Regions from separate parts of the Bacillus sp. AK124 genome, predicted to be linked through region 1. Evidence: riboswitches for the same ligand, from Rfam matches in the RefSeq annotation. Region 1 holds a riboswitch; each other region holds the start of a gene.

Region 1 (7,967 bases):
TTTTTCCGCTCCTTTCTGCTCAAATCCCTGAACCTTCCTGAAAGCTGAATGTTTCCGTTGTCTCGAATTCTTTCAGCACTTTTTGTCTGATTGATTGAAAAACGGGCGATGTTCTGCTGCGCGGAAATGGCAGATCGACCGGAATCAGCTTGTGGATTCTCCCCGGCTTTGCGGTAAGAATCGCGACCCGGTTGGCTAAATAAACCGATTCGTCAATATCGTGCGTCACGAGGATCATCGTCATCTTCTTTTCTCGCCAAATGTCTGTCAGAACATCCTGGAGATGCTTTCTCGTAAAGGCGTCCAAGGCGCCGAAGGGTTCATCAAGCAGCAAAATCTCAGGCTCCCTGAGCAAAGCCCTGGCAATCGCGACCCGCTGCGACATACCTCCGGACAGCTCGCGTGGATACTGTTTCTCCGCGCCTTTCAGCCGCACCGTTTCAATCAATTCATCGACTTTTTTTCGCACCGCCGGTTCTTTCAGGCTTAAATCTGCGGCGATATTTTGCTCGACCGTCAGCCATGGAAAAAGCCGATGCTCCTGAAAGATGAAACCTTGCTGAATCCCCGGGCCCTTGATTTCTCTTCCGTTCATGCTGATTCGCCCTTCATAATTCCCGTCAAGACCGGCAGCGATTTTTAAGAGCGTGCTTTTCCCGCATCCGCTTGGACCGATGACAGTCAGAAATTCGCCGTTTTCGACCGTCAGTTTCACGTCTTGAAGCACGCTTGTTTTAAGGCTGCCGTTTCCAAATGCTTTTTCTTTTACACGAATTGATAAAGACATCTTGTTCCCCTTTCTTTTCTAAACTGAAAATAAAAAACTCTTATCCCAATTGAGATAAGAGCCTTCGGTTGACCGATCAGCGCTGATGGAATTTTCCGAAATATTAAACAACATACTAATTCATATTATTCCGACCTGTCAACCCCATATTATAAAAAAACAGATGAAAGGTTCCCCTTTCATCTGCAGTATTGCCCGTTTTTAACTGTAAATGCTGCCGCCTGCTTTTTTAAATTCCTTCGCCTTCTCTTCCAATCCTTTTTGAATAGCCTTTTGTTCATCAAGGTCGTTTTCCTTGGCATAGTCGCGAATATCCTGGGAAATTCTCATACTGCAAAATTTAGGCCCGCACATTGAACAAAAGTGTGCCGTTTTGGCGCCTTCCGCCGGAAGGGTTTCATCATGGTATTCAAGCGCTCTTTCCGGATCGAGCGACAAATTGAACTGGTCCCGCCAGCGGAATTCAAAGCGCGCCTTGGAAAGCGCGTCATCGCGGATTTGCGCGCCGGGGTGCCCTTTGGCAAGGTCAGCCGCATGGGCCGCGATTTTGTATGTTATGACGCCTTCGCGGACATCGTCTTTGTTCGGCAGTCCCAAATGCTCCTTCGGCGTCACATAGCAAAGCATGGCCGTGCCGTACCAGCCGATCATCGCCGCTCCGATTGCCGATGTAATATGATCGTAGCCCGGTGCAATATCGGTCGTCAGCGGGCCGAGCGTGTAAAACGGCGCCTCTTTGCAAATTTCCATCTGCTTGTCGACATTCTCTTTAATTTTATGCATCGGCACGTGTCCCGGTCCTTCGATCATCACTTGAACATCATGCTTCCAGGCGATTTCCGTCAGCTCGCCGAGCGTCTCCAATTCGGCAAATTGGGCCTCATCATTCGCATCCGCAATCGAGCCGGGCCGAAGGCCGTCCCCGAGCGAAAATGCGATATCGTATGTTTTCATAATCTCGCAAATCTCTTCAAAATGAGTGTACAGAAAGCTTTCCTCATGATGAGCCAAACACCATTGCGCCATAATTGCCCCGCCGCGGGATACGACTCCAGTGACGCGCTTTGCCGTCAGCGGCACATACCGAAGAAGGACGCCGGCATGAATCGTAAAATAATCAACGCCTTGCTCAGCCTGCTCGATTAATGTATCGCGGTAAATCTCCCAAGTGAGATCTTCCGCGACGCCGTTTACTTTTTCAAGCGCCTGATAAATTGGCACAGTCCCTACAGGAACTGGACAATTGCGGATGATCCACTCCCTCGTTGTATGAATATCTTTACCTGTGGACAAGTCCATCATCGTATCGGCGCCCCAGCGGATGGCCCATGTCATTTTTTCTACTTCTTCTTCAATCGAAGAGGTGACAGCGGAATTGCCGATGTTGGCATTGATTTTCACGTGGAAGTTGCGGCCGATAATCATCGGTTCGCTTTCCGGATGGTTGATATTTGACGGAATAATCGCCCGTCCGCTTGCCACTTCATCACGAACAAATTCGGGAGATACATGCTCTCGGATCGCGATAAATTCCATCTCGGGCGTAATGATCCCCTTTCTTGCATAATGCAGCTGGGTGACATTTTGACTTTTTTTTGCGCGCAGCGGTTTTCGTTTCAACCCTGGATAGCTGTTGCTCGCTTTCTCTTTGCTTTTATAGCCGTTATCCTCCGGTCTGATTTCTCTGCCTTCATATTCTTCGGTATCGCCGCGCTCCCTGATCCAGGTCGCCCGCAAAGGTTTCAGCCCCTTAAGAATATCAACCTCTGCATTCGCGTCCGTATAGGGACCGCTCGTGTCGTAGACGCGGACAGGCTGATTTTCTTCGGCGCCAAATGAACCCGTCGTCGGACTTAGCGAAATTTCTCTCATCGGCACTTGAATGTCAGGTCGCGCCCCTTCGACATACACTTTGCGGCTCCCTGAAAAACTTGACATAATCGAGATGTTTTTTTGCTGTACTGACTCCTGTTTCATGTAAAAATCCTTCCCCTCTAAAAAATTGATCAGGACGAAACTCCGGAACAGCACCAGCACAAAAAAACCAGGCTCATATGATGAACCTGGTTTTACAGTCAGTAAAATCACTGGAAGACAGACGGACCATACCCATTCTCCATCTTCTCCCGAATCCTTTTTACTTCCCCACGCTGGTACGAACCAGATCAGGTCCAAAGGGTTAAGAAACACATGTTTCTCTCTCAGCCCGCAGTCGGGCACCCCTAGTAAAGCTATTCAATTCATTTTTTATCGTAACACACCGATTTGGCAAGTGAAAAGGATGGAAAAATATATGAATCTTTTTCACTATAGCGGCACACCCAATTATTATAAATTGCGATGAAGCACATCAAGTATATGTTTCAAATCCGTCGCCTCAATTTGGCCAGGTGCGGATGCTTTTTTCGCTGCGCCGAACGTCACGGCCGAGCCAAATACCTCTCCGGCGAGCCGGCTGATCAAGCCTTTTCCGGCCATCGACATCGTGATAATCGGCCGCTTCGCATACCGCTCATGCATCATATGAGTCGCCTCAAGCAACACCAGCACATCTGCCGGTGTTTCAGGCATCACCGCGATCTTAGGGAAATCGGCGCCAAGATCCTGGGCTTTTCGGAGACGGGAAACGATCTCTTCCGCTCTCGGCGTCTTCCCGAAATCGTGGTTGGATATAATGACAAAGACATGCTGCATATGAGCCGATTGAACTAGTTTTTCCACATGATGCTCTTCATTGAACAGCTCGACATCAATCACATCTGCCAGCCCTGTTTTGACTACGGCATGATTCAAGGAAAAGTAAAATTCCTTACTGACTTCTTTTTCGCCGCCTTCCTCCGCGCTGCGAAATGTAAATATCAACGGGATATCCTTTAAGATCTCCCGGATGTCAGCCAATACCTTTTTCACTTTGTCAACGTCTTCGACATCCTCAAAAAAATCCGCCCGCCATTCGGCAAGATCCGGATTAATCGATAGAAGAAAAGCAGCTTCTTCTTTCAATTGTTCATGCGTTTTTCCGATGAGCGGCACGCAAATTTTCGGGGCTCCTTCTCCGATGGCCACCCCTCTGATCTTCACCGTATTCAACAACGGCCTCACTCCTGTTCTCTATATTACAAGGGTCTTTGCATTAACGGTACCGAAGATTGGCCGTAAGCACAAGCAGAAATTAAGAAAGAAGGCTAAACACTTAAAGCACTTATATACCAACATGAGATCACCTTTCGATAGCTTGCTTGTTTAAAAATGAATCTACTATTCCTTGCAGAATATGACTCATTTCTTCAGGAGTTTCCTTCCGGCCTCTCTCAAACCATTTTGAAAGGATGTTCCAAAAGCCCCCTGCGCTGAATGAAAGCCCGTACTCCAAGTCGATTTTGCTTTTAAAATGAAAGGTTTCTTCTTTAAATTTTTTATGAAGATCCGGTAGAAGTTCATTATATTTCTCAACAATCAAATAAAACAAATGGTTCTGATGAAGGGCTTGTAAAAAATCGGCATGTCGGCTCCAAAAGTTGAAGTATGCATGTCCAAGACTGGATAAGTCAATATGTTTTTCCTGAACAATGTAATTGGAATACTCACTGCAAAGCTGCTCAAAATAGCGGTCTAATATATCTTTTTTTGAATGGAAATGCCGATAAAATGTTCTTCTGTCAAGCTGCGCTTTTTCCGCTATCTCTGTAATGGTGATGTCTGAAAAGCTTTTTTCCTTCATAAGCTCCAACAATGATAGCGTCAGCCAGCTTTTAGATTGCTGAGCTGTTTTTGAGGGCATTTGCTTCATATTCTCTCTCCTGTCGCGCTTTTTATGGCAATGTAGCACTTTTCGTTGGCTCATTGACTTTGTTCTCTATGAAATGTCACAATTGTGGCACACAAGAGGGGGAATGTAAATGGAAAACATGCAATTTATGGCTTGGATGCTGCCGATATTATTTATACTGCATGATTTTGAAGAGATGGTGATGGTCGAGGCATGGGGCAAAAGATATCGAAGCAAACTGAAACAACTGAAAAAAGCTCCATTCGGACATGCCAAAACCGCTTCTTTTGTTTGCGCTGTGCTCGAAGAATTTATACTAGCTGTTGGTGTAACTGTTCTCAGTATTTATTTTAATCAATATATTATCTGGTTTGGTTTCTTTTTTGCTTTTACTGTTCATTTCCTTGTTCACATCGTCCTATGGTTCAGATTTAAACATTATGTACCCGGCATATTAACGTCGATCTTTATGCTGCCATTTTGTTGCTATCTGCTGACCGCTGCCGCAGAGATAGAAAAATTCAGTTTTCCTGCAATGATCTTATCAGCCCTATCCGGAACACTTATCGTCTTTTTTAACCTTAAGTTTCTGCATAAAAAAATGGGGAGGATTCAAGAAAGGCTGGAAGCATATGGCCGCATATGAAAAGCAGGCACTTACGGAAGCTTCCGGCCCTTTGACTAGAAGCAAAGCAAACGATGAAGACCCGTCAGACACGAAAAAACTGCCCTTCAAAAGAAAGGCAGCATGATCTAAAATCATGGCACTGCTAACGATGGTTCAATGTTCGTTCCAAAGCTTGTCTATCCAGCTGTTTAGACGAGACACCTCCACTGCGGGAGCCGCTTGCACTTCAGCTGTCCAGCCTCTCATCGTTTTGATGATGGAGCATTTTCGGTTTTTCCGGGACCCGCATTGAAAATCGAATTCGCCAGCAACCGATATTGATGCTGCGGATGATCGTCATTGGTTAGATCGTTAGCGAAAACAGTTAAGTTCTTGTTGTTATCTTTATACGTGAAAGCCATAATCTTTCCTTTGGCAGCATCATGTCCAGGCCACCAGCCTGCTTTGAAGAAGTGATCTTCATCAGCAATCACCGCAAGCACTTTTGCCGTTTTAGGAACAGCGGTAATATAAGAACCAGTGACTGTGTAGAAGTATTCCTGTTTATTGTAAGGAGCTGTAATAGCATGATCTTGCATGACATTTGCCAAGAAGACGCCTTCGTATCTCTCCCATTCAGGTCCTTTAAAAGAAAATCCGGGGATCCACTTCTGAACATTCGTCATCCCCATGTTTCCAAATGCAATGTAAGGCTTTCCTTTATTAACATATTTAGAAGAGTCGAACGTATTGACAAGCACATCTGCGCCCGCCTGTTCTGAGGTGACGTTAAAGCCCAGATTTTTCAGTACATATGCCGCTTCACCCAGTGCTCCTACAGTAGAAGCCTTGAGGACTTTGCCGCTTGGTTTCTTATGGCCGGATGCGCTCACGTCGAGATAGTACTTGGAAGCCAATGGGGCCAGGTCCTTGTAGGCAACCGCGAAGTCGCCCGCTTGATAGCCTGATCCGCTCTTGGTGAGCATTGTAACGGTCTTGCCGGCTGCCAGTAACTCGTTGACTGCCTTTATCGCATCATTGCTTGTGTTCTGGATCAGCACATAAGCTGAGCGTTTTGGCATTTTAGTCCCCGGAAACGACACGGAGGTGATGGCAGAAGTCTTGCCTTTGAACACCCCGGCATCTCGAATGACATAACGGTCAAAACCTCGCATATCATGGAAATTTTGAATCATCTCACCGGCTATCATTTCATAATCAGATACATCTATTCCATCATACAAGACCAAGTTCGCGAGGCCGCGGTTTGCCTGGTGCATGTTTACAATAAATGATCCTGCCGGATATGTTTTTCCGTCAACGGTTACCGCTTTTGTTGATCGTTCAATCTTTACGCCGTTGCGAAGGAAGTACTCAACCATCTTATAGGTTTCCAACACATTCTTTTGAATATTTTTATCGACCGGCAGTACGTAATATTCCGGGAAGAAGTTTTGATTGCCCTGCCGCGGTCGGCCGATCTCTTCGTTTTTGGCGTTGACCAAGTAATGATCGACAGCGCGATCATCGATATTGTCCACGCCGCGCTCGAATATTTTTAATTGGTTCAGAAACAGTTCTTCTTTTTTTTCCGCTACATATTTTGCAGCTGCCGCAGAACTGTAATACAGAGCTTTAATAGACTCTTCATTCGACTCGGGCGTTTCCAGCGTGTGACCCATCGCACCGTGATACATGGCGAATGCAGCGGTATATGCTGCAGATGCATCATCCCATCCCGAAGCCGTGCCTTTTGACACATAATTTGGATCTTTCGCAGTTTTCCGATGTTCTTCATAAGGAATATGATAGTAGTCATACTTCGTATTAGCAATCCCGGCCTCACCCATAGCCTTTGCCTGTTCCACCATGTGGTCAATCAAAAGGTCATACTCAACATTCGGGTTATGAGGCGGAGTAGAAGGCTCAATCAGGAAATTGGCATCGAACCCGTGCATATCCAGAAAAGACAGCGGCGACCACTTCGCGATTTGTTCCGTTACGCTGCGCGTTTCAGGCTGGGTTTGATAAGAATTATCCCGGTTCAAATCGAAATCCTCAGCATTGGAACGTGTTGTATGAACCCGGCCATCCGGGTTGTCCGTATAAACGAACAGGAAAAAAACATGTTCCAATGCATCGTCTATATTCAACGTTGTCTTGCTTTTCTTGCCATTCGGCAGGACTGTATCGTACGTCATGCTCTTATCCAATGCCATTGACTTAAAGTAATTCATGATCGCATCGACGCCAGGCGCTTCATTCGGATGAATATTGTTCAACCAGATCGGCACCTGATAGTCGCCAAATGCGCCGGATTTAATGTCGGCCTGCAATTTCTTCGGGTCATTGAGCATGGCAGGGTGAGTCACCTTCTGATACTTATCGACAGCGGCTTTATCTTTGGCAAGCACTGTCAAATAGATATCACGGCCTTCGACCGATTTTCCAATAGAAGTCGTTTTGATATATCTGTTGTTTTTTTGCGCAGCTTTTGCTGTAACGGCATCGATCTCCGGTTTCAGCTCATCGTAAGTGCGGAAGCTGTCATATGGCGTCAATTTTACGGGAGCATGGGCAACCACTCGTCCGTTCACTGTTGCCGCCAAATCATATGTGCCCATCAGCGATGCGTATAGCGGACGTTGCAATCGCGGCTCTGACAGGTTGTCTGTATCGTATGGAAGATCGAAATTGATGTTAGCATGAACCTTGCCGTTGGTCACTTTTACATGGCTAACAGTAATGAAAGGTGCACCGCTGTAATCCCGGACCTTATATTTTTTCCATTGAGACAGCGGTTT
Region 2 (7,967 bases), 350 kb from region 1:
ATGCCGTTTCTGAAATGTCCGGCAGCAAACAATATCCGGTCATTTTCAGGGTGTCTGCCGATATATGGATTGCCATCCCCTGTTTCCGGGCGCAATCCGGCCCAGCATTGGTCGATGTTCATGGATTCAATGTCAGGGAGCATCGACTTGGCCTTTCGGATCAACTCCTCGATTCCGCCAAGTTCCGGCTGTTCATTCCAATCCCCGGGCTTCATTGTCGCGCCGACGACAAGCTTTCCGCTATGGCGCGGAACGATGTAGCAATGATCATGGTAAAGCGTCCTCGTCAAAGGGATGCCGTCATTCCACACAGACAGGCACTCCCCTTTGACAGGATAAAAGCTTTTGTCTATGCCGATCTGTTTAAAGAAAGCACCGCTCCACACACCGCTTGCAATGACAACGTGCTCCGCCTCCGCGGTGCATGAAGCAGCAGTGACGCGGACGGCCCCCGCTTCAGATTCGATCGATAAAACGGGGGTAAACTCGAAGACCTCGGCACCGAGAATCCGGGCCCCCCTGGCAAATGCCCTGCACACTGCGGCCGGTTCGACATGGATGTCGTCCCGAATGAAATTAGCGCCGAGAATCCCTTTTCCGGCATGCGGTTCCAGCTCATATACTTCAGCGGCTTCAAGCCATTCCACTGAATCCAGTGCAGCCATTTGCATCAGGTGTTCGCGGTCGCTTTCTGAAAATGCCAGCTTTAATATCCCTCCGTCATGCTTTCTGATATCGATGCCGCTTAAGTCTTTCAATTCGCCCGTCAGCCGCTGATAGGCTTTTTGGCTGGCTCTGGCAAATTCGAAAAAGGTACCGGGTTTATCGCATTCCGCATGGGCGCCGAGCATGCCCGCCGCCGCGCTCGTCGCTTTTTTGCCGACTTCTCCGCTTTCAAACACGGCCGTTTTTTTCCCCGCTTTCGCAAGATGGTAAGCGATGGATGTCCCGATGATGCCTCCGCCGATCACGATCGTATCATAGCGCTTTCTCATATGAATCTCCCTTCGCGAGACAGGCAAGCCGCGCGGCCGCCTCATCCGGTCTGTCATGAGAAAAGATCCCCGACATCACGGCGATGCCGTCTGCCATTTTGACTTCCGCCAGTCGTTGTTCGGTAATACCCCCGATCGCAATGACCGGAATGCGGACAGCCGCCTTCACTTCAGCCAGACTGAGAGCTCCTCTTCCTTTCCGGCCCTTTTTACAGTCCGTTTCAAAAATGTGGCCGAACAGCACATAATCTGCACCTTCAGTTTCAGCCTGAACCGCTTCTTCTGGCGAATGGACGGACTTTCCGATTTTCAAATGCGGAAAACGGCTCCTCACACTTTTGACGGAAAAGCCGTGTGAAGGCAGCTGAACCCGGTGAATGTGATGAAACAAAGCGATATCCACCCTGTCGTTGATGATCAGTTTCCGCTTATCAACCCCTTCTTCGGCAAGGCGGTCGATTAAACTTGATATTTCACTTACTTTTTTTGATCTTTCCCTGATATGGATAAAGTCAACGGCATTTTGAATCGAGATGATTTTTGCAGCAAGCTCTTCCACAGAGTGCTTGTCATCGGTGATCGCGTGCAGATGCAAGCTGATCCACCCCGCTTTTTGACCAGCTTTCTTTTTGGTAGGCCATATCCCAGAAGCTGTATTCGTAGAAGCTGGAGATGACGAAGTTCTCCTTCATCTTCGCGCGCGTTTTCTCATCGGCGTTTTCAGCCAGCTCATCGAAGCGGTTGATCTGTTCTGTCACAAGTTCTTTAAACCAGTCGCCTCCGTATGTCGCGATCCATTCCTGATAAACCGCGCTGTCAGGCCTGCACGTTTTTAACGTCTCACCGACGTCATAATAGAGCCAATAGCAAGGAAGCAAAGCGGCCAGTATTTCCGCAAAACTGCCGCTCACGACAGAACGGTACATATGCGATGTGTACGCATACGCTGTCGGCGACGGCTGAAACGACTCCAGTTCTTCCTTTGTGATTCCCAATAGATCGGTGAATTTCCTATGGAGCGACATCTCGGCTTCATATGTGCCTTTCGCGTGTTCAGCCATCCGGCTTGTCGTATATAAATCGCGAGCATATGCCGCACCAAAGGATTGGACTTTGGCAAAGTGGGTCAAATAGTAGGAATCCTGCATGACATAGTATTTAAATCGATCAACCGGAAGTGTGCCGTCTCCAATCCCTTGAATAAACGGATGGACAAAACTGCCTTCCCACCATTTTGCAGCGCTGTTTCGGCATTCTTCTGAAAACTTCATTTCGAGGCTCCTCCTTCGATTCTGAACATAAAAAAACCACTTTCCCGCAAGGAAAGTGGTTTGGAATTTGCATAAATACATACTCAAATACCGTGCCACTTCCCTACGCAGGTTTGAACCTGTTCAGGTTATGAGGGTCTAAAAGTCACACTTTTATCTCAGCCCTTATCAAGGACTCCCCTAGTGGAAAACATTTCTTGTTCATTCAGTTTATACTTTTATCTTATCACGAATTGCAAAATGGTCAAGCATCAGTCTCCAAGCGTTTTTCTCAATTCCGCAATATATTCGCGCGAACCGGTGGCGATCAGCCTGTCACCCAATTGCAGCCTTGTATCCCCGTGGGGCACGATGCTGTCCACCCCGCGGAAAATTCGGACGAAGATAACATCTCCCGTAAACGGAAACTCCCTTAACAGAACACCGTCAAATCGCTCATTGCTCATATTGATCTGATACAGCGACGCATCCTGGTTCGTCAGGAGTTTCATAACGCCAGGCGCCTCGATAAGCGCGCGCAGCAGCGTTTTTGTAGAAAGCAGAATAGAGAATGTATCAATTCCGTTATCTTTCAGTCTGGATTCGGCGTCTGGAGAATCTGCGCTGGCGATAATTCTCGCGACTTTCTGCTCCTTCGCAAAAAGTGCGATCCCTGTATTGCGCTCTTCGCTGCCAGTGGCCACGACGAGTATATCCGTTTGGAAAACGCCGAATGATTGAAGCGTCTCGTATTCATAATCAGGCAAAACTTCAACATCAAACACCGGGTCCGCCAGATTTTCTTCCTTTTTTTCCTGCCGGACATGCAGGATTCTGACGTGATAATCTTCCGGAGAAAGTTCGAGCGTGACTGGCAGCGTCATTTGATTTGCGCCGATAAAGGTGATCGTCTTTTTCTCTTTTTCGCTTTCCGTTTTCGGCATTAATTTTTTAAAGCCGGTCGGTGTGATGATGCATGTAATGACAGCGACCAGAATCAGCGCGCCGGACATCTGCGCGTCAATCACGCCGATGCGCTCGCCGATCGTTGTCGCCGCGATCACCAAAGAAAGCGTGGAAGTCAGGAGAAAACCGGAAGCCAGCACGGTTTTCATGTCATACCACTTTTTCAAAAACAGCACCGGAACGACTTTGCTGATTAACAGAGCCACAAACAGAAGCGGGATCATCACTAAAATTTTCGGATTGCCAAACAGTGACCAAATGTCCAATTTGACGCCTGTCATCACAAAGAAGATCGGGATGAGGAATCCGTATCCGAATGAATCGAGCTGCTGAACGAGCTCCTTGTTCGGCGAAAGCAGCGAAACAAGCACCCCGGCCAAAAACGCGCCAAGTATGTTTTCTGCACCGAGCGACTCGGACAGCGCCACAAGTACGATGATCAGCGTAAATATCGCCCTTGTGCCGATCTGGATCGTTCCTTTTGACAGCACTTCGACAAAAGGCCGCTTTTTAAATATCCTTCCGAACAGGTATAAAACGACGCCGGCGGCAAATAAGATCATCAGCAGCCACATATTGCTGTTTTCGTCCCCGTAGATTGAGGCGAACACTGCAAGCAGAATCATCGTGACAAGATCGGCAATGACGGCGACAAGCAAAATAATCTGGCCGATATTTGTCTTCATGAGACGCTCTTCTTTCAGCGTCGGAACGACAACCCCGAGCGAAATTGTCGAAATGATCAGCGTCATTAAAAAGGCGTTGTCAATAAATCCTGCCATGACAAAGCTGTAAGAAAGGCCGAGCGATAAAATAAAGACGGCAATAAAGATGACCGAAGCCGTTTTAAATGTATTCGGCGCTTCCTTTCCGCTTGGAAGCAGCTGCTTTTTCTTTCCTTTTTCAAATGCGGAAAAATCGATTTCAAGCCCGCTTAAAAACATTAAAAAGATAAATCCGAGCATCGATAAAGTTTCGAGCCATGTATCGTGCTGGGCGACCAGATCGAACCCGCTTTTTCCGATAATAAGACCCATGATAATTTCAGCGACAACCACCGGTATGCTTAACCTGAAACGGTGCAGCAGGATGGGCGTTAAAAATGCGATAATCAGTACGACAACTAAAGATGAGACAGATGTGTGCTCCATAAACTGGTACCTCCTCTAAAACCGGTTTCCGGGTATGATTAGCGTTCCCTTTTTTAAAAATAAAAGGGACATCTTTTTAGACATTTTCATGTGGGAAAAGAACCGTCTGAACTCTTTTCTCACAGGTGTAAAAATCGATTTTAACAATGCTCGCTCAGAAAAAAAAGTAATATGCCTGATTTTCTCCGGTGAAAGTCGCTGAAGCTTGATTTATATATGGACTGGGCAATGTATATACATACGCAGACAGGAGGCAGAAAACGCATGAAATATGATGTAATCGGCGATATTCACGGGTGCTATGACGAAATGATTGCGCTGATTGAAAAGCTCGGTTACTCGCTGTCATCGGGGTTTCCCGTTCATCCGGAAAACAGAACACTTGTCTTTCTCGGGGATTTAACAGACAGAGGGCCAAAATCGCTGGAGGTCGTTGAATTTGTAGGACGGGCCGTTGAAGAAGGAGCTGTGCGATATGTGCCCGGCAATCACTGCAATAAGCTGTACCGTTTTTTCAAAGGCAATCCGGTGAAGCTGCAGCACGGGCTGGAGACGACGGCGGCGGAATACAGAAACCTTCCGAAACATAAACAGAAGGATATCAGAGACCTTTTCATGCGCCTTTATGAAAACGCCCCGCTTTATGAGATCCTGCATAACGGCGAACTTGTCGTCGCACATGCCGGCATCAAAGCGGAAGACATCGGCAAAAAGCCTGTCGGAAAAGTAAAACAGTTTGTGCTATACGGAGATATTACAGGAGAAACGCTGCCTGACGGACGGCCGGTCAGGCGGGACTGGGCCGCTCATTACAAAGGCGATCCGTGGGTGGTGTACGGCCACACTCCTGTCAAACGTCCGCGAATGATACATCATACGATCAATATCGATACCGGTTGTGTATTCGGCAACAGGCTGACCGCTTTCAGATACCCCGAACTGACAACCGAATCTGTCCCCTCTTCATTGCCTTATGATGAGTCAAGATTCCGTATGGAGCCATAAAAAAAGAGAGCTTAATTCAGCTCTCTATCAACTGACTCATATCATGCGGAACCGGCGCTTGAAACGTCAGCTCTTCCATTGTGAAGGGATGAAAAAACGTCAGCGTCTCACTGTGGAGCGCCTGCCGATTGATGAAGCCGCGGGTTCCTCCGTACAGCGTATCACCGCACAAAGGATATCCGATATGACTCATGTGAACTCGGATCTGATGGGTTCTCCCGGTTTCCAGACGGATGGAGACATCCGTCATACCGCTGAAGCGCCTGTTCACCCAAAAATGCGTCACCGCTTTTTGCCCGTCGGGGATCACCGCACGCTCGATGATGCTCGATGATTTTCTGCCGATTGGCGCATCGATCGTTCCCTGCTCTTCTGCGATCAAACCGTGGACGACCGCCCGATATTGCCGTTTGACGGCTCCCTTTTTTTGCAGTCCCGATAAAAGCGAGTGGGCGAAGCGGTGCTTGGCTACAAGCATGACACCCGATGTGTCGCGGTCAAGCCTGCTCACCAGGTGAACGGTCGCGCGGACGCCCGTCCGCTGGTAATAATGAATCAGACCGTTCGCCAAGCTGCCTGATGGATGCTCGCGCGAGGGAATCGACGACAGGCATGGCTGTTTATTTAATACGAGGACATGGTCATCTTCGAACAAAATATCAAGCGGAATTTCTTCCGGGCGCAAAGATTCGCTCATTTTTTCCGGAGGGAACTGTATGACGAGCTCGTCCCCTTTTTGAAGAACGTATCTGACCGTTACATGCCCGCCGTTTACCAAAAGATCCCCGCCGCCGAATTTGATGTCCGTCAGCATCCTTTTTGAAATGCCCAGTCGCTGGACGTATTCTTTCAAAAGAACCCCGCTGTCCTCTTCTGTTATGATCTGTTTCATCAAAAAATCGCTCACAGCAAACCTTCCTATTCTCCTTTTCCGATAAAGGAATCCTGGACCCTTTTCCAAAACGGAAACGGCCGAAAGCGGGCAAACCTGATATTTTCGTTTGCGACGCGGCATTGAATTGACTTGACGTCTTTATGCAGCAATGTCAAATGGTCAATCGCGACTTGAAACGTCACATCATTAATCGGTTTAATTAAACAAGTGTGGTGCTCAGGCAGAATGAGCGGCGATCCGACCGTCCGAAACACCCGGTTGTTGATCGACGCCATTTCAGCCAGCTGGACCGCTCTGATGGACGGATGAATAATCGCACCGCCGAGCGCCTTGTTATATGCCGTGCTTCCCGATGGGGTCGATAAGCAAAGGCCGTCGCCGCGGAACGTTTCGAAAAGTTCCCCTTTAATTTCGACATCTGTCACAAGCGTCCCTTCGATGCTCTTGATCGTACATTCGTTCAGCGCCAAATATCTCGCTTCATCGCTGCCGTCATTGTAGCGGACGATAACTTCCAAAACCGGATATTCAACAATTTGATACGGCGTTTTCGCAATCGCGATTACGAGTTTTTCAATCTCGGTCGGCACCCAGTCGGCATAAAAGCCGAGATGTCCTGTATGAACCCCGACAAAGGCCGTTTTGTCGAGGCGGCCGCTGTATTTGTGAAATGCGTATAAAAGCGTTCCGTCACCGCCGACGGAAATGACGATATCCGGCTCTTCTTCATCGCATTCAAGACCGAAGTCGAGCAGATATGTTTGAATTTTGCTTTTTAATGAATCGGAAACATCATTTCCTTTGGACGATACCGCAAACTTCATCATTCCATCTCCTTTCCCCTAACCGTCATCCTCATCCTTTTTCTTGCGTGAAAATGCCACGTGAGCCTCCTGAATCTCGCCCCTGATCTCGGACATTTCCATATCGAGCCTTGATGCTGCTTCAGAAGCTCTTTGAAGCCTTAATTTTACTTTTTCCGGAATGTTGCCGCTGTATTTATAATTTAAAGAATGTTCGATTGTCGCCCAAAAATTCATCGCCAGCGTCCGGATTTGAATTTCAACCAAAATCTGTTTTTCCCCGTTGATTGTCTGCAAAGGGTACAGCACGACGAGGTGGTAGGAGCGGTAGCCGCTCTCTTTATGTTCCGCGATATAGTCGCGCTTATCCACGACCGTGAAGTCCTTTCTCGCCAGAAGCATATCGACGACAATGCGAATATCCTCAAAAAATTGGCACATGATTCTGAGCCCGGCAATATCTTGCATGCTTTCAATGTTGTGCAGAGGAATGTTTTTCCGCTTGGCCTTCTCAAGAATACTCGGAACAGGCTTCACCCGCCCTGTCACGAATTCGATCGGCGAATGTTCCTCCTCGTATTCGTAAAGGGTCCGGATCCCTTTCAGCTTCACTTTCAACTCTTCAACAGCCTGCCGGTACGGCGCTAAAAATTGCTCCCATTGTTTTTCGTCCATAAACCTTCCCCCAATTTCATCGCCTTTTTTTCTAGAGGAATATCCGTTTCACTCTCTCTTCCATTTCTTCGCCATAATTTGCATTATCTTTAATATTCTCTATTAAATATCCGAGCTCATCATGGAACCCGTTAAGCTCCAGCTCCGTGTTTCCGATATGTAAAAACACAGGAAGATTGGCGTCGAGGGCCGCTTTAAGATCGGACCAGATGCCTTCGTTTAAAATG
Region 3 (7,967 bases), 1.2 Mb from region 1:
TTCAAACGTGTCATAAACGCAATGTCCATGCGATCGGGGGAATGGCGGCGCAAATTCCCGCTAAAGACAAACCTGAGATCAATGAAGCCGCATTTGCCAAAATCCGCGAAGATAAGGAACGTGAAGTAAAAGACGGACATGACGGAACATGGATCGCGCATCCCGGCATGATTCAAACGGCGCTCGATGTATTCAATCAGCATATGCCGTCGGCGAACCAGATTCATAGAAAGCGGGAAGACGTAAAGGTCGAGGAAAAAGACTTGCTGGAAGTACCGCAAGGCCGGATTACAGAAGCAGGCGTCCGTACCAATATCAGCGCCGGCATCCGCTATTTAGCTTCATGGCTGTCGGGCAGAGGCGCCGCTCCGATCGACCACTTAATGGAGGACGCAGCAACGGCGGAGATTTCCAGAGCCCAGCTTTGGCAATGGATTCGCCATCCGAAAGGGGTTCTTGACGATGGCCGGAAAGTCAACGCCGAAATGGTCAAGATGATGAAAGAGGAAGAAATGCAGAAAATCTTCGAAGAAGCCGGCATAGAACATTTTCGGAGCGGCCGGTTCGAAGAGGCCGGACAGTTATTTGAACAGCTGATTTTGGATGATGAATTCGCGGAATTTCTAACGATACCCGCTTATGAAAAAATATGATGGGGGAATGTGCGATGCTGAAAGAAAAACAACTCGCAGAAAGCTGGGAGCATGAAGAACGCTGGAAAGGGATCACAAGGCCGTATCAGGCGGCTGACGTTATTCGGCTGAGAGGCACGCTTGAGATTGAATACACGATTGCAAGGCGCGGCGCCGAAAAGCTGTGGAAGCTTCTCCACACAGAGGACTTCGTGCCGGCGCTGGGCGCTTTGACCGGAAATCAAGCCATGCAGCAAGTAAAAGCCGGATTGAAAGCGATTTATTTAAGCGGTTGGCAGGTGGCGGCCGATGCCAATTTGTCAGGGAGCATGTATCCTGACCAAAGCCTTTATCCGGCAAACAGCGTGCCGGAAGTCGTCAAAAAAATCAACCGTACGCTGCAGCGCGCCGATCAAATTCACCATATGGAAGGAAAAGAAGACATCGATTGGTTTGCTCCGATTGTGGCCGACGCTGAAGCGGGCTTCGGCGGACAGCTGAATGTGTTCGAGCTGATGAAAGGTATGATTGAAGCCGGCGCCGCGGGAGTTCACTTTGAAGACCAGTTGTCGTCTGAGAAAAAGTGCGGGCATTTGGGCGGGAAAGTGCTGCTTCCGACGCAAACGGCGGTGCGTAATTTGATTGCCGCGCGCCTCGCCGCAGACGTGATGGGAGTCCCGACCATTCTTATTGCCCGTACGGACGCGAATGCGGCCGACCTGATCACAAGCGACGTCGATTCATATGATGCGCCGTTTTTGACGGGAGAGCGAACAGCGGAAGGGTTCTTCAAAACAAAGCCGGGTCTTGATCAGGCGATTGCGAGAGGTTTGGCGTATGCGCCGTATGCCGATTTGATCTGGTGTGAAACGTCTGAGCCGAATATTGAAGAAGCCCACCGGTTTGCACAGGCGATCCATGAAAAATTCCCGGGCAAACTGCTCGCCTACAACTGCTCCCCTTCGTTCAACTGGAAGGCCAAACTGGATGACAACACCATCTTGAACTTCCAGAAACAGCTCAGTGAAATGGGCTATAAATTTCAATTTGTCACACTGGCAGGCTTCCACGCCTTAAACCACGGCATGTTTGAATTGGCCCGTCAATATAAGCACCGCGGAATGGCGGCGTATTCTGATCTGCAGCAGGCCGAGTTTGCCAGCGAAGTCCACGGCTATACGGCGACAAGGCATCAGCGCGAAGTCGGAACGAGCTACTTTGATGAAGTCGCCCAGGTTGTGACAGGCGGGACTTCATCAACCACTGCACTGAAGGGATCGACTGAAGCGGAACAATTTCAATCCTAAAAACGTAAAAAGCCGCCCGTCATTGGGCGGCTTGCTTGTTGTCTATCAAGTTAGCAATTGACATCATTGGAAGGGGCGGTAAAAGGGTTTTCCCTAATAACAGTCAGTGTCTGATGATTCTTGTTGTTTCTTTTGGCCGGCCGGTTGTCTTTGCTGAAAGAATAGAACAAATACACAGCCATTGTCAAAATCAAGATAAACATCATCATAAATATCCCCTCCAAATTTTTTTGTCTTCACTATATTAGACGAACAAGCCCGCAAAAGGTTTCAGAAAATTAACATTTTTCCATAAATATTTTTACCCGCTGCATCTTCTGTATGAAACCCGGCGGTTTTATACAAGAATAAAACTGAAAAACTCAGGTTGACATCATAATCATTGATGTGTAGAGTAAAAGTTAATGTAATAGGAAGTCCACTAGGGGAGCCGTAAGCCGGCTGAGACAAGTAGCGATCTTGGACCCTTTGAACCTGATCTAGTTCATACTAGCGTAGGGAAGTGGAGCCGGTGTCTTTATGATTTCATCATACAAAGGCCGCTCCATTTTGGGGCGGCTTTTTTGCGTATAAAGCGGCTCGCTCCCCCCTGTGCCTTCCTTATAAAACCGATTGCTGAGGAGGCTATCTACATGAGTTTTTCTGCAGAACTTCGCCGCGAGGCAGACCCTATTTTTGAAGCCATTTTTGAGCATCCGTTTGTATTGGGACTGGCGTCCGGCAAGCTGAAAAAGGAGCAGCTTATTCATTATGTGAAGCAAGATTACGAGTATTTGAACGCTTTTATTCAAATCTACGGAATTGCAATTTCCAAGTGTCAAAACCGGAAAGACATGGAGATGTTTCATGAGCAGATTTCATTTGTATTAAACAGCGAAGTGCACCCGCACAACAACCTGTGCCGGGCCGCGGGGGTGGAGTATGAATCTCTGCAGGGCTATCCGCTTGCGCCTTCTGCCCATCATTATATCCGCCATATGCTGACGGCGGCGCACGAAGGCACGCTGGGAGAGATATTAGCCGTCTTGCTGCCTTGTCCGTGGACATATTGGGAGATCGGAAAAAAACTGATGATGGACGTTCAGCCTGACCCGTCGCATCCATTTTATGACTGGATCTGTTTTTACGGAGACCGAACCGATTCAATCACGACGAAGTTTTGCGCCCGCCTGGATGAATGGGCCGAAACAGCGGGCAAGGCTGAAAAAGAAAAAATGAAGGAGCTTTTTTTGCAAAGTTGTCAGCTTGAATACGGCTTTTGGGAGATGGCTTATACAGTTGAAGATTGGCCTGTGGAAATGGAGGCGGTGAGACGATGAATTGGAACATGAAAGAAGTCGTGATGGCAGTGATCTTGTCCGTTGCATGCGGCGTCATTTACTTAGGATGGTCCACCTTGTGGATCCCTGTTTCAGCTATTGTCGGGCCTGTCGGAGCGAACTTTATGTTCGGCATTTGGGTGATCGCCAGCCCGATTGTCGCTTATATCATCCGTAAACCGGGTGCGGCGCTGATTGCCGAGACGGCAGCTGCGGCGGTCGAACTGCTGACCGGAAGCCACTTTGGACTGTCAGCATTATTAATCGGTGTGTTCCAGGGAGCCGGTGCGGAAATCGCTTTTGCGATCTTTCGCTATAAGCGTTACAACTTGTTTACCCTTATGCTTTCCGGTGCGCTTGCCGCGGTCGGAAGCATGACATACAGCCTGATGGCGAACGGTTTTGCCTACTATACGACGCAAACGCTGATCATGACGCTTATCATCCAAATCATCAGCGGCATTGTACTCGGCGGCTGGCTGGCAAAAGCCGTTGTCGAAGCGCTTGCGAAAACGGGCGTCCTGAATCAGTATGAGATCATGAAGGAACAGCGGAAGAAGGATGATGCCGATGCGTTCATTTCTCGGATGCAGTAACCTTTCCGTCCTGTCGATTGGGCAGGGAGAGAAAGTGCTGATACTCGGTCCGAGCGGAAGCGGCAAATCGACACTGTTGTCCGTGCTTTCCGGCATCATTCCTGAACATGTCGAAGCTGAGGTCAGCGGAGAGGTCAATCGCAGAAAGAGCGCCGGCGTTATGTTTCAGGATCCGGATTCGCAGTTCTGCATGCTTCATGTTGATGAGGAAATCGCTTTTAGCCTAGAAAACCGGTCTGTCTCCCCAAAAGATATGGACGGCATCATCTCGGAGCTGATGGAGCAAGTCGGATTAAAGATAGATAAGAAAACGCCGATCGAAACCTTGTCAGGCGGTATGAAGCAGAGACTGGCATTAGCGTGCCTGCTCGCTCTGGAGCCTGAAGTGCTGTTTTTTGACGAGCCGACGGCGCAGCTGGACCCGGCCAGCCGGAAAGACATCTTTGCCTTGCTTCGTAACGTTTCACGAAAAAGCGGACAGACGATGGTGTTCGTCGAACACGTGCTGGACGGCTGTATCGAGTGGATGGACCGCGTCATTCTTTTCAATGGAAAGGGACAGATCATCGCTGACGGAAAGCCGGAAGAAATCGTGAAACATTTTCAGCCGGAGATGAAAGCGGCGGGCATCTGGCAGCCGAAACTGTACCCTGCGGTATGGGAAGATGTCATCACACAAGATGATCATCCGCTCGCCGTCAAGCTCTCTTCTACATTGAAAATGAAAGAGGAGGAGGCGAAAAACAGGCCTACAGCTGACAGAGACATATTGATCCGCGCAGACGACGCGGCGATCGGCTATCGGAAAAAGATCGTTGCCGACGGCATCACCCTTGAGATTCCAAGGGGAGAATGGATTTCGGTCATCGGCGAGAACGGGAGCGGAAAGAGTACGTTTTTAAAAAGTCTGATCAGGCTTGAAGCCGTCAAAAAAGGGCGCCTTTATCTTGAGGATCGGGAGCTGAAGAAATGGTCCGACCGTACGCTCTATGAGAAGGCCGGCTTTGTTTTTCAAAATCCCGAGCTTCAATTTATTCGGGACACGGTGTTTGACGAGATCGCGTTCGGGGCGAGGCAGCGGGGATGGCCGGAGGACCGGGTCGAAAAGAAAACGGCTGAATTGCTGCGGGAATTCGGACTTGACGCTCATCAAAAAGCGCACCCCTTTACATTAAGCCTCGGGCAGAAACGGCGTTTAAGCGTTGCGACAATGCTTTTGTTTGACCAGGATCTGCTGCTGCTTGACGAGCCGACATTCGGTCAGGACGAAAGGACGGCGCAAGAATTAATCAAGCGGTTAAAGGAACGGCAGGAACGGGGAACGACGATTGTGATGGTGACGCACGACATGGACATCGTAGATGAGCATTCCGGCCGTGTCATCGTGTTTCATCAAGGGAAAGCGGCATTTCAAGGAACGCCGTATCGATTATTTTCTGATCAAGGCCTCGTCCGCCGCTTTTCATTGATACCGCCGCTTCATTACCGGTTCATGCATGAAAGAAAGGAGAGGGTTCCCGTATGAAAAGCAATGGTTCACTTCTTTCGGCATTGAACCCGAGCGCCAAGCTCTTTTCCCACCTCCTGGTCATGTGCTTGCTCATGTTTGTTTCAAATCCGAAACCGACTCTATTCATTTGGCTGTTTGCGGTTGCCATCGGAATTTTTTTCGGGGGATGGACTTTGTCTTATTTAAGTAAGCGGCTGTTGCCTTATCTCGTCTTTTTTATTCTCGTCTTTTGGATGATGGCCGCTTTTGGAAAAGGCGAGGAAACGATTTGGGAATGGGCCTGGTTCCGCGTCACCGAGGAAAGCGTCGGCAATGGGCTGACAATCGCGCTCCGGATGCTCGGGTTTGTCACATACGGTCTTTTGTTTACATCAACAACCGATTTGACGCAGTTTATTATGAGCCTGGTTCATCAATGCAGGCTGTCGCCTAAATGGGCTTATGGCTTGCTGGCCGGCTTCCGTTTTGTCCCGCTTTTTCAGTCTGAGCTTTCGCAAATGAAGGCGGCGCACAAAATCAGGGGCTATAAGCAAAAAACAGCTGGAAGGCGTTTATTCGCTATGCGCTGCCTTTGTTTTCGCAAGGCATCCGCAAGTCGGAAAGAATCGCCGTTGCCATGGAAGCGAGAGGGTTTACCGGTGCAAAAGACCGCACCTACTATCAAACAGCGCGGCTTTCCGGAAAAGACTTCGTTTATTTTGCGGGTCTGGCGTCAGTCACAGCGGGAATTTTGCTCATTTTTTAAGAGGGTTTTTTACAGGGCCGCACTGCGGCTCTTTTTTTATAAATCGGGCATTCTGTAAAATGTAAATATTTCGGACGTTGACTGAAACATATTGACCTAGGCCAAAAAGATTGTACAATCAATGTGTACCATATGAAAAAAGAAATATAAAAAATCCCCTTACAAGATGGGAGTGGCGCGATGTGAAAATTGCCAAAGTGATCAACAACAATGTGATCAGTGTTTTAAATGAACAGGGTCAGGAATTAGTGGTCATGGGCAGGGGAATCGCTTTTCAAAAAAAGCCTGGGGAAGCGGTGGATGAATCGAGAATCGAGAAGATTTTCAGGCTTGATAATAAAGATGTATCAGAAAGATTTAAGACGCTGTTGGACGAAATTCCGATCGAATTTATGGAAATGTCTGAAGAAATTATCTCCTATGCGAAATTAAAGCTCGGCAAGAAGCTGAATGACAGCATTTATGTCTCGCTGACCGACCATATTCATTTCGCCGTCGAACGGCATAAAAAGGGTCTGGATATTAAAAACGCCCTGCTTTGGGAGACAAAACGGCTGTATAAAGATGAGTTCGCCATCGGCAAAGAGGCGCTGGCCATCATTGAAAAGAAGACGGGGACAGCTCTTCCGGAGGATGAAGCCGCTTTTATCGCACTCCATATCGTAAACGCCGAGCTGAATGAAGAAATGCCGAACATCGTCAATATTACGAAAGTCATGCAGGAGATTTTAAGCATCGTCAAATATCACTTTCATATCGATTTTGATGAAGAATCGCTTCACTATTACCGCTTCATTACCCATTTGAAATTTTTCGCGCAGCGGCTGTTCAGCGGAGCCTATATGGAAAGCCGGGACGACTTTTTATTTGAAACCGTCAAAAATAAGTACCGCGACGCTTATGTGTGTACAAATAAAATCAGGCAGTACATCGAAAAAGAATACGGTCATCAGCTCACAAACGAAGAGCTTCTGTATTTGACGATTCATATCGAGCGGGTCGTTCATCAAAAATAGAGGATGATGCTAAAATGAAAGCGTTGACAATTGGATAAATGTATGCTACTTTTTACTTACATCAACTTATACAGGTTGTTAGGATTGTTACTGATCATGCAGGCAAAACCTAAATGACTGTGAGCGGGATTCTTATGCCCTTGTTTTTCACAGTGATTTAGGTTTTTTTATTTTCATCATGTCTTAAAACGGGATTGTTACTGTTCGGCAGGCAAAACCTAAACTAAGCCTTCTTTGTACTGGCTTTAGTTTAGGTTTTTTATTTTTTAACAGCTTAATAGGGCTTTAGGAGAGACAGGAGATGATCAACGATGGATGTTCAATCAATGGCAAAAGAAATTCTGGAGCGCGTCGGCGGGGAGAAGAACGTTGTATCGCTAGTCCATTGCGCGACAAGGCTTCGCTTCAAACTGAAAGACCGTTCCAAAGCAGACAGGGAAGCGCTTGAAAATACGGATGGCGTGGTAACCGTAGTGGAGAGCGGCGGACAATTTCAAGTCGTTATCGGCAATAACGTTCCTGAAGTCTATAAAGAAATCGGCCGGATCTCTCAACTGTTGGAAGGTTCTGCGGCCGATCACAGCCAAAAAGAGAAAGGAAGCCTCGCCGGTAGATTAGTAGATATCGTATCTAGCATTTTCACTCCGCTGCTCGGCGTCATGGCAGGAGCGGGGATTTTAAAAGGCATGCTTTTGATTTGCACAAACGCCGGCTGGCTCTCGCCGGAAGAGACGACATATACGATTCTATACGCGGCAGCCGACAGCCTGTTTTATTTCCTGCCTTTGCTGCTCGCCGTTACGGCCGCCAAAAAATTTGGAGCGAACCCGTTCATAGCGCTG

Evidence for each region. A riboswitch is a leader RNA that binds a small molecule or an ion and turns the genes downstream of it on or off. The one in region 1 is predicted to bind thiamine pyrophosphate.
Region 2: another riboswitch for thiamine pyrophosphate. It lies ahead of tenA (thiaminase II); the one in region 1 lies ahead of thiC (phosphomethylpyrimidine synthase ThiC).
Region 3: another riboswitch for thiamine pyrophosphate. It lies ahead of tenA (thiaminase II); the one in region 1 lies ahead of thiC (phosphomethylpyrimidine synthase ThiC).

The regions. Positions count from the first base shown of each region.
Region 1 is NZ_CP096378.1:3,327,737-3,335,703, forward strand. Features, by position in the region: gene M1E06_RS16795 (ABC transporter ATP-binding protein) at 20-787, opposite strand; gene thiC (phosphomethylpyrimidine synthase ThiC) at 989-2,764, opposite strand; TPP riboswitch at 2,913-3,021, opposite strand; gene aroD (type I 3-dehydroquinate dehydratase) at 3,116-3,880, opposite strand; gene M1E06_RS16810 (TetR/AcrR family transcriptional regulator) at 4,008-4,577, opposite strand; gene M1E06_RS16815 (HXXEE domain-containing protein) at 4,687-5,202, shown strand; gene M1E06_RS16820 (M14 family metallopeptidase) at 5,427-7,967, opposite strand, start outside.
Region 2 is NZ_CP096378.1:2,982,113-2,990,079, forward strand. Features, by position in the region: gene thiO (glycine oxidase ThiO) at 1-995, opposite strand, end outside; gene tenI (thiazole tautomerase TenI) at 979-1,590, opposite strand; gene tenA (thiaminase II) at 1,565-2,266, opposite strand; TPP riboswitch at 2,350-2,458, opposite strand; gene M1E06_RS15075 (monovalent cation:proton antiporter family protein) at 2,518-4,362, opposite strand; gene prpE (bis(5'-nucleosyl)-tetraphosphatase PrpE) at 4,627-5,367, shown strand; gene M1E06_RS15085 (RluA family pseudouridine synthase) at 5,384-6,259, opposite strand; gene M1E06_RS15090 (NAD kinase) at 6,286-7,086, opposite strand; gene M1E06_RS15095 (GTP pyrophosphokinase) at 7,105-7,740, opposite strand; gene M1E06_RS15100 (UPF0738 family protein) at 7,772-7,967, opposite strand, start outside.
Region 3 is NZ_CP096378.1:167,055-175,021, forward strand. Features, by position in the region: gene aceB (malate synthase A) at 1-653, shown strand, start outside; gene aceA (isocitrate lyase) at 668-1,939, shown strand; gene M1E06_RS00810 (hypothetical protein) at 1,990-2,148, opposite strand; TPP riboswitch at 2,353-2,457, shown strand; gene tenA (thiaminase II) at 2,572-3,258, shown strand; gene M1E06_RS00820 (ECF transporter S component) at 3,255-3,854, shown strand; gene M1E06_RS00825 (ABC transporter ATP-binding protein) at 3,829-5,379, shown strand; partial or broken gene M1E06_RS00830 (energy-coupling factor transporter transmembrane component T family protein) at 5,376-6,109, shown strand; gene licT (BglG family transcription antiterminator LicT) at 6,292-7,125, shown strand; gene M1E06_RS00840 (PTS beta-glucoside transporter subunit IIBCA) at 7,437-7,967, shown strand, end outside.